3 regions of the Flexibacter flexilis DSM 6793 genome follow, and region 2 is predicted to be linked to each of the others. Evidence: riboswitches for the same ligand, from Rfam matches in the RefSeq annotation. Region 2 holds a riboswitch; each other region holds the start of a gene.
The links. A riboswitch is a leader RNA that binds a small molecule or an ion and turns the genes downstream of it on or off. The one in region 2 is predicted to bind S-adenosylmethionine.
Positions count from the first base shown of each region.

Region 1 (3,174 bases), on a different contig from region 2:
CTTTAGATTTTAAATACACGCGTCCATTTCCAACACAAAATCAGATAAATGTAGTAGCCACCAAAGAAAAAAGGCTTTAAGCAAACAATGTTTACCTAAAGCCTATTGCACAATAATATTAACCGATTACTATAAACTATCATTAAATATTCTGTAGTTCGGCAGCCTCCAGCACAGGAATTTGGCTAAGGGCTTGGCGCAAATCGTCTATCAAATCCTCAGGGCTTTCGATGCCCACCGACAGACGAATTAGCGAATCTTGTACGCCCGAAAGCAGGCGTTTTTCGCGCGGAATAGATGCGTGCGTCATCAGGGCAGGTTGGCACACAAGGCTTTTCACGCCGCCCAAACTTTCGGCTAATTTGAAATATTGCGTCGAAGAAACCACTTTTTTGGCCGCTTCAATCGTGTCGTTTTTGAGGCTGAACGAAATCACGCCACCAAATAAATTATTTTGTTGGGCTTTGGCAATCTCGTGGTTTTTGTGCTGTTCGAGGCCTGGGTAATAGAGTTTGTCCACTTGCGGACAGCTTTCCAGAAATCGCGCCACTTTCAGGGCGTTGGCCGACTGCTCGCGCACACGCAACTCGATGGTTTCGATGCCGCGAATCACCAAAAACGAGTCCCAAGGGCCAAGAATACCGCCCGTAGAATTTTGGGTAAATTTGACGCGTTCGCCCAAAGCAGCATCTTTTACTACCACCAAACCCGCCACCAAATCCGAGTGGCCGCCAATGTATTTGGTGGCACTGTGAATCACGATGTCCGCGCCCAACTCAAACGGCAATTGCGCCACTGGGCTGGCAAACGTGTTATCCACCACCACCAACGCACCAACACGTTTGGCGTAGCTGCAAATAGTGGCTATATCGCTGACTTTCAGCGTAGGATTAGTTGGCGATTCGAGCCAAATAAACTTGGTATTTTCGTTGAGATACGGCAAAATATTTTCTGCGTCGGTCGTGTCCACGTAGTGAACTTTGATGCCAAATTTTTGGTAAACGTGCGTAAACAAACGGTACGCGCCGCCATAAATATCATCTACGGCAATGATTTCGTCGCCTGCGCTGAGCAGTTTCACCACCGCATCAATGGCCGCCAAACCTGTGGCAAACGCATAGCCGCTGTGCCCTTTTTCGAGGTTGGCGATTACGTCTTCCAACACTTTGCGCGTGGGATTGTTGCTACGGGCATAATCGTAGCCTTTGTGTACACCAGGTTCGGACTGTACGAACGTAGAAGTCTGATACACAGGAACGGAGATAGAACCTGTTAGTTCATCTACTGGAATGGAATGGAGAATTTCAGTTTGTCTACTCATGATTGATTAACATTTTATTGATTGAACAATAAAACCTTAATCAAGAGCAGCTTCAGGAGGAGCTGAATGCTTTTTTGGGAGAAAAGTTGAGCCTTTTTTACGTTGGAATAAAAAAGAGTCATCTCTTATCTATCCCAGAATTTCTTCTGGGTTGGAGTTAGCACCTTCACTTTTTTGTTAAGTGGGTTGCTAAAGCTTCATCGGGCCAAATCCCTCTGCTTTTCTTGATAAGATTTCTTACTTAGAAAGAACGTTTGATGCTGCAAAGCTAAAAGACGTTTTTGGGATAAACAAATTACCTATATGCTTTTCATGTATATCACCGCCCCGAAATCGGCCATTAAAGCCATAAAAATGATACAAATTTTAATCAAATAAATTACTGTAAGTCAGTTGATTATAAATAAAATTTAGACTCAGTAAAAATTTTCCGAAAAAACTTAAAAAAATTGAGGCGGAAGGCATCAAGACACAATCTTCAATCTTTGGGCGGTGTTTTTTGGGGTGACAGCATTTGTTAAATGTACCTTCTATTAAAAAAAGCTAAATATTTGTTTTTAACTTTTGCTATTGTACATTTACAGGAGTCATTTATACCTATTTTCTACTTCTTTAAAAAAAAACGCCCGAAATATGCGCTATTTCCGAATGAGCCTCTATAGCTTATTGCTACTATTCGCTGTATTTTCTTGCAATAAATCCCAAAATCAAGATATTACCTTCGATGTAGGGTTTAATTCACAACCCAAGTTTACTGGTACTTTTCAGGATTCTAAAGGCACAGAATTTGTTTATTTTGCCGAGCCAGTTTCTCGAAAATGTATTAAAGTTTTTAGCACGACAGGCCAATATCTTTATACTATTCCGCTCAAAGAAGCCATTGGCTTTCTGCAACATATTGGCGGAATACAGATAGTTTCCAAAGATACTATCGTAATTAATTCCGAATACACCAATCAGTTATGTGCCATCAACAGCGAAGGAACAATACTAAAAAAAATATTTCTAAATGACATTGTACCTGACAAAATAAATCAATATGAGTTCGGTACATCGTATATGAATTACCCTGTTTCTATCCAAAAATCGTTGTTTTTTGCCGCTGATTGGAGTAGTAATCTAAATGATGAGAAAGCAGGTAAAGTACCTCAAGAATCAGATAAATACCATGAATATCGTGCTCAACAACAATTGTATAAACCGTATTTATTGAGGATAACCAATATTTTAGATAAACCTACGGCAGAATTTGGGGCTGATTCTTTTTATTATAAAATAAATAATACTGACAAATTTACTTATCCCGAACTACCATTTTTCACACATGCTAATGACAAGTTATTTTTAATTACGCCTTACGATAAAAATATATTTGTGGTCGATGAAAATACACTGAAAATAGAAAATAAAATCCCCATTCATTCTGCTCATACCAATATTGGTATCAAGCCAATTCCAATAGATAGCTTCGATATTTTAGGAAATGAGGCTACGTTAAATTACAAATTTCAGACTATTGGTTCTAATACCAGAGTATTTTTTAACGAAAAACAAAACCTATACTATGTAATCGTATTGCATAGCACTAATCATAAAATGACAACACGCGATAGAACTGAGGCCAGAGGCTTTTCTATTATTACTTTAGATAGCACTTTCAAACAAATAGCTGAGCGTAATTTTGCTAATACAGATTACTTCGGTGTATATATTTTCCCCATTAAAAATGGGTTATTGATAGACAAAAAAGCTAAACCAAATGAAAAACAAATCACTTTCACACTTTTTAAGTATTTATAGCCTTATGGCGTTTGTTTTTTTGTGCCAGTGTAGCCCAAAAGAAACCATTACCG
Region 1 covers NZ_FOLE01000002.1:583,474-586,647, reverse strand. The annotation lists gene BM090_RS06290 (trans-sulfuration enzyme family protein) at 143-1,321, opposite strand; SAM riboswitch class I at 1,444-1,555, opposite strand; gene BM090_RS06285 (DUF4221 family protein) at 1,970-3,121, shown strand; gene BM090_RS06280 (hypothetical protein) at 3,081-3,174, shown strand, end outside.
Region 1: it holds a riboswitch for S-adenosylmethionine, as region 2 does, so the genes downstream of both, BM090_RS06290 (trans-sulfuration enzyme family protein) here and BM090_RS07885 (O-acetylhomoserine aminocarboxypropyltransferase/cysteine synthase family protein) in region 2, are expected to answer to the same signal.

Region 2 (3,174 bases):
CAAATCGCTAAATTTCAGCGTTTTGCGATATTTTTAAGCAGTTACGGCAATCGCTGCGAAAGCCTGTGCAAAGTCTGCTTTGATGTCGTCTATATGCTCAATTCCCGCCGACACGCGCAACAAACCAGGGTTTACACCTGCGTTGATTTGCTCTTCGTCCGAAAGTTGTTGGTGGGTGGTAGAAGCTGGGTGAATGATGAGTGATTTTGCATCGCCCACATTGGCCAAGTGGCTTACCAATTTGAGATTGTTCACGAAATTTTCGGCTTGTTCGCGGCCACCTTTTATCACAAAAGAAAGTACGCCGCCGTATCCGTTTGTCAAATATTTTTTAGCTAAAGCATTGTATTTGCTGCTTTCCAAACCTGGGTAATTCACCGATTCTACGTCTTCGTGTTTTTCGAGCCATTGCGCCAAAGCTAAGGCATTGTCCACGTGGCGTTGTACTCTAAGTGAGAGGGTTTCAAGGCCTTGCAAAAGCAAAAACGAGTTGAATGGGCTAATGGCTGGGCCAAAATCGCGCAAACCTTCTACACGTGCACGAATCGCAAACGCGATGTTACCGAATGGACCTTCTGTGCCGAACACGTCCCAGAATTTAAGGCCGTGATAACCTTCGGCTGGCTCCGTGAATTGCGGATATTTGCCATTGCCCCAGTTGAAATTGCCACCGTCCACGATTACGCCGCCGATGCTTGTTCCATGCCCGCCAATCCATTTGGTAGCCGAAGCCACGACCACGTGCGCACCATGTTTGAGCGGTTGGAACAAATAGCCGCCTGCGCCAAACGTATTGTCCACGATAAGCGGCAAATCATATTTGTTGGCTACGGCTGCAATTGCCTCAAAATCAGGAATATTAAATTCAGGATTACCAATAGTTTCCAAATACAAGGCTTTTGTATTTTGGTCAATGAGTTTTTCAAAAGAGGCTGCTTTGTCGCCTTCGGCAAAACGCGCCTCAATGCCCAAACGCTTGAAGGCTACTTTGAATTGGTTGTAAGTGCCGCCATACAAAAACGATGTACTTACGAAGTTGTCGCCAGCCTGCAAAATGTTATTCAGAGCCAAAAACTGCGCCGCTTGTCCCGAAGACGTTGCCACAGCCGCCACGCCACCTTCCAACGCCGCGATGCGCTTTTCAAACACATCAGTTGTCGGGTTCATGATACGCGTATAAATATTGCCAAACTCTTTGAGTGCGAACAAATTAGCACCGTGTTCCGCATTTTTGAACACATACGAAGTAGTTTGATAAATAGGCACAGCGCGAGAACCTGTAGTTGGGTCGGCTTCTTGGCCTGCGTGCAATTGGAGCGTTTCGAATCTGAATGTTGCTGACATAACGATAATATTTGGGTTTTGAAAAGATTTTAAATTGATTGGAAGGTAACTGGCCTGTGAAGAGGCCAGTTAGTTAGTTAAGTATAATTGGAAATGAAAAAGGTACAAGATTTGGAGCCGTTTGGGAAAGAATGGGTACGGCAAACCCGTTAGCTGTTTGGGAATTTCTATGCTTTAAATTGAAGCAATGAGATGAAAGCCGAGTAGTTGGTAAGAATACACTACAAGCCTAACAGCCCAAAACCATCAGAAACACGAAATTGCGAGCCTAATAGCTGGAGTTAACAACAGCAACAACAACAGTGTTGCATTCCACGAAATGACATTGAATAAATAACTTGGGTTGTACCGAAGCGAACCGAATTCGTTTTGGACGTTTGCGTAAAATCTTTGATGGCTGTGATAATGTTGTTTGAACTTTCCATTTTTTCCTTCTATGAATTTATAGTTCCTAAAATGTTTTTAGGCAGGAGTTAGCACCTTTCCCTTTGGGGCGGTTGCTAGAAGTTCGTAGAGCCTGTTCTCTCCCTTCTTCTGTATAAAATCAAGTGGCCTGCTACGGAAGCGCATCATTGACTTTTGCGATACAAAGGTACAATGCTATTTTTTGGAAAAGCAAATTTTGTAACGCATTTTTTTGATATTCTTATCTCGTCAAAAAGCTAAACACTTTATAATAAGTGTTTTGTGTTTTGAAAATATTTTAAAAAAACATAAATAGCTTGGCATTTATGGCGCAAAAAAAGAGGGATAGAAACAGTATTCTATCCCTCTTTTAGTTTTTATTTGCCTAATGCTTTTAGCTTTTCATCTACTTCCGCGATTTTGTCGGCGCGTTTGAGATAGCCATAAAGTTTAGATAAAACTTTGAGTGTTTCTACATCTTTAGGCTGTGTTTTGTGCGCTTTCTCGAAGTAAGGAACAGCTTGTGCCATTTTGCCTTTGGCTTCTGTTTCTAGCTTTTTGCCGTTGCGTTGGTATGTGGCCAAATCCATTTTATTGGCTTTGTTGAATAGGTCAGAGCCTTGATTGTAGTAGAATGTTCCTACGTTGAAGTTGCCTTCAAATGACATAGAATCTACGGCAAGAGCTTTGTTGTACAAAGAAAGAGCTTCATCGTTGAGGGCTTTGGCTTCGGCTGGAGCTTTTTTCGTGCTGGCTTCCTTAGAAAGCATATCACCTTTCACCAAATACAATGAAGTATTGCTTGGGTCAAGTTTGATAGCTTCGTCAAGTTTGGCTTTCGCTTCTGCCGAACGATTTTGCGTCAAATAAATATTCAACTCGTCAATCAACAAATTTTTGTTGTCAGGGAAGTCTTTGCGGCCTTGTGCCAAGATAGCAAGCGCATCATCAAACTTTTTGTTTTGTTGCGCAAAGTCGGCCATGTATTTGTACATTCCCAAGTTTTTGTACTTGAGTGTTACCAACTTGTCGTAGTATGTTTTTGCTTGCGGATAGTCGTTCAGATCCACTGCCGAGTAAGTCGCGTTGCGATAAGCAAGCGTATCTTCTGGCTTCATTTCCATCGCCAAACGATAGTTGTCTATGGCTTCTTTGTGTTTCTTTTCTGTATCAAATTTGATAGCCGTATTCAAAACACCCACCCAAACATTCTCCATATTGGCTTTGGCATCTTTGGCATAGCTGCCATCAGGCTTGTCAAGTTCGATTGCTTTTTTGAAAGATTTATAAGCCACAGATGCGCCAGAGTCGCCAGCAAGCCCCTGAAATGCAGGCAATTGTGTGTTTACAATGTCAATGTAAATCGCGCCGCGTTCGTACCAGCCTTTAGGCTTTGTATAAACTTTGTCCTTAACGATTGCCTTT
Region 2 covers NZ_FOLE01000004.1:37,192-40,365, reverse strand. The annotation lists gene BM090_RS07885 (O-acetylhomoserine aminocarboxypropyltransferase/cysteine synthase family protein) at 34-1,344, opposite strand; SAM riboswitch class I at 1,784-1,889, opposite strand; gene BM090_RS07880 (tetratricopeptide repeat protein) at 2,127-3,174, opposite strand, start outside.

Region 3 (3,174 bases), on a different contig from region 2:
GCGTCATCGTGCGAGCCGAAAAGTTATTCGGACTGCTCGCCCCCATACTTCCAAACTGAGAGGCCAAACACACAACCCCTTCATATTGAGGATCTACCGTACCAGGATAATAGGCATAAGCTCCCGCATTAAATGAAATGGTACGCACGACCCAAATATTAAAATATTGGCTAGTGTTCCAACTCACAATATCTTTTACGTTATCGTCTGCCGAAGCCGTAAGCGCAGAAACGTGGCGTGTAATCCCGCGCGTACAATTGCCGTCTGGGTCTATTTGAGCCAAACGAAATGCTACTTTTGTTTTGCCAACAATAGGCTGAAATACGGGATCAACTGCATTCGTATCACTATTGATTTTGGCAAAATCTTCGTTGATAATGCGCATCATATCAAAGATTTGCGCATCCGAAACATTTTCTGGCCCATAGTTATGAATCACGTGCACCACCACAGGAATGATGAGTACACTGTCATAAATACTGGCCGTATCATTGACCGCAAAAGGTGCGTTACGCTGTGCCAACCAAGCCGCTTTGCGTTCGGGATATTGCTCAAAAAGTTTGTTCATTACATGGCTTGTGCCGCAAGGTTTCGGCGCAGCCTCTTGCTGAGCAAAAGCCGTAACACTCAATAGTGTTAGGGTAATTGTTTTGATTAATAGTAAACTGAATCGCATATAAATTAGGGTTTGAATTAAGAAACTGATACAAAGTTCTATATAAAAATACGGAACAAAAAATATTTGCATAAACGAGTCTGGTATTACATAGCTTTGGGCTATCTCAAATTTTGTATGTGTAAATAATTCGATACGAATACTTTTTTGCGTAGATTTGCAACACTTATCCAGAAAGACGGAGGGAATAGGCCCTAAGATGTCTTAGCAACCGCCAATGCTTATAATGGCAGAAAGGTTGGTGCTAATTCCTACACTACATCGGCACTGAGCCAATGCAGCGAAAGATAAGCCAGACAAACTTTTACAATAAAGTTTGGTTAGCCCACACTTCCCTGCATCTTTTTGTACTGTAGCCTTTTGCCGAAGTTTTCGGATAAATCTGTTTAGGCTTTTTTTATAAAAAATACATGGGAACGATTACCGCAGATACCAGCAATCACACACAATTACCCCAATTGCTCACCCAAAAAATATTGGTGTTGGATGGCGCAATGGGCACAATGATTCAACGCTACAACCTCACCGAAGCCGACTACAAAGGCGAGCGTTTCAAAGATTTTCTGCGCGAACTGAAAGGCAACAACGATTTGCTTTCGCTCACGCAGCCACACATTATCAAGGAAATACATTTGCAATATTTGCAAGCAGGCGCGGACATCATCGAAACCAATACGTTTAGCGGAACGTCTATCGCGATGGCCGACTACGAAATGGAACATTGGGTGTACGAACTCAATTTTGAGTCGGCGCGTTTGGCCAAAGAAGCCGTAAACGAATACATGGCCGCGCATCCGCAGGCTTCGCCACGTTTTGTGGCTGGCGCAATAGGGCCAACCAACCGCACGGCTTCCATTTCCCCCGACGTGAACAACCCAAGTTATCGCGCCGTAACCTTCGACCAACTCGTAGAGGCTTACGCCGAACAGGTACGCGGTTTGGTGGACGGTGGCGCAGATATTTTGTTGGTCGAAACCATTTTCGACACGCTCAATGCCAAAGCGGCTCTTTTTGCCATTGAAGAATATTTTGATAAAAATCCACAACAACCACGCTTGCCTGTGATGGTTTCGGGTACGATTACCGACGCAAGCGGTCGCACGCTTTCTGGCCAAACGGTAGAGGCGTTTTTGTACTCGGTTTCGCACGTGCCTTTGTTGTCGGTGGGTTTCAACTGCGCGTTGGGTGCGGATTTGTTGCGCCCTTACGTGGAAGAACTTTCCGATAAAGCTCCGTTTTTTACGTCGGCTTACCCGAATGCTGGCTTGCCCAACGAGTTCGGGCAATACGACGAGCAACCCGACACGATGGCGGCCACGATAGAGGATTTTCTACAAAACAATTTTGTAAATATTATTGGTGGTTGTTGCGGCACTACGCCCGACCACATTCAGGCCATTGCACGCGTGGCGGCCAAATACAAACCGCGCCAAGTGCCTGCGCATGAGCATTTACCCAAATTCAGTGGTTTAGAACCGCTCAAAATTTTTGAAGGAAGTAATTTTGTAAACATCGGCGAACGCACCAACGTAACAGGCTCTAAAGCGTTTGCGCGTATGATTAAAGAAAACCGCTACGAAGATGCGCTGGCCGTAGCGCGTCAGCAAGTAGAAGGCGGGGCGCAACTCATAGACGTAAACATGGACGAAGGAATGTTGGATTCGGAAGCGGCCATGACTACGTTTTTGAATCTAATTGCCTCTGAGCCAGATATTGCCAAGCTCCCGATTATGATAGATTCGTCCAAATGGAGCGTAATTGAGGCGGGTTTGAAATGCGTACAAGGCAAAGCCGTTGTTAATTCTATTTCCCTGAAAGAAGGAGAAGAAAAATTCAAGGAACACGCCCGCAAAATTCAGAAATATGGCGCGGCTACGGTGGTGATGGCTTTCGATGAACAAGGCCAAGCCGATAGCTATGAACGCCGTATTGCCATTTGCCAAAGAGCCTATAATATTTTGGTGAATGAAGTTGGTTTTCCGCCCGAAGACATCATTTTTGACCCGAACATTTTGACTGTATCCACTGGTATTGAGGAACATAACAATTATGCGGTGGATTTCGTGAACGCGACGGAATGGATAAAGAAAAATTTGCCTTATGCCAAAGTGAGCGGTGGCGTAAGCAATATTTCGTTTAGTTTTAGGGGAAATGACGTAGTGCGCGAAGCTATGCACTCGGCGTTTTTGTATCGCGCCATCAAAGCGGGCATGGACATGGGCATCGTAAACGCGGGCATGATTGCCGTGTACGAAGACATTCCAGCGGATTTGCTCGCACTCGTAGAAGATGTGTTATGGAATCGCAGAGTCGATGCAACCGAACGACTGGTTAGTTTTGCTGAAAATATTAAAGCCAAAGGCAAAGAACAAGTAAAAGACGAAACTTGGAGAAAAGCCACTGTACAAGAGCGACTTACGCACTCACTCGTAAAAGGTGTGGTGGATTACATAGACCAAGACGTAGAGGAAGCCCGCCAACTTTTCGACAGACCTTTG
Region 3 covers NZ_FOLE01000007.1:157,044-160,217, forward strand. The annotation lists gene BM090_RS12255 (M43 family zinc metalloprotease) at 1-676, opposite strand, end outside; SAM riboswitch class I at 840-970, shown strand; gene metH (methionine synthase) at 1,087-3,174, shown strand, end outside.
Region 3: it holds a riboswitch for S-adenosylmethionine, as region 2 does, so the genes downstream of both, metH (methionine synthase) here and BM090_RS07885 (O-acetylhomoserine aminocarboxypropyltransferase/cysteine synthase family protein) in region 2, are expected to answer to the same signal.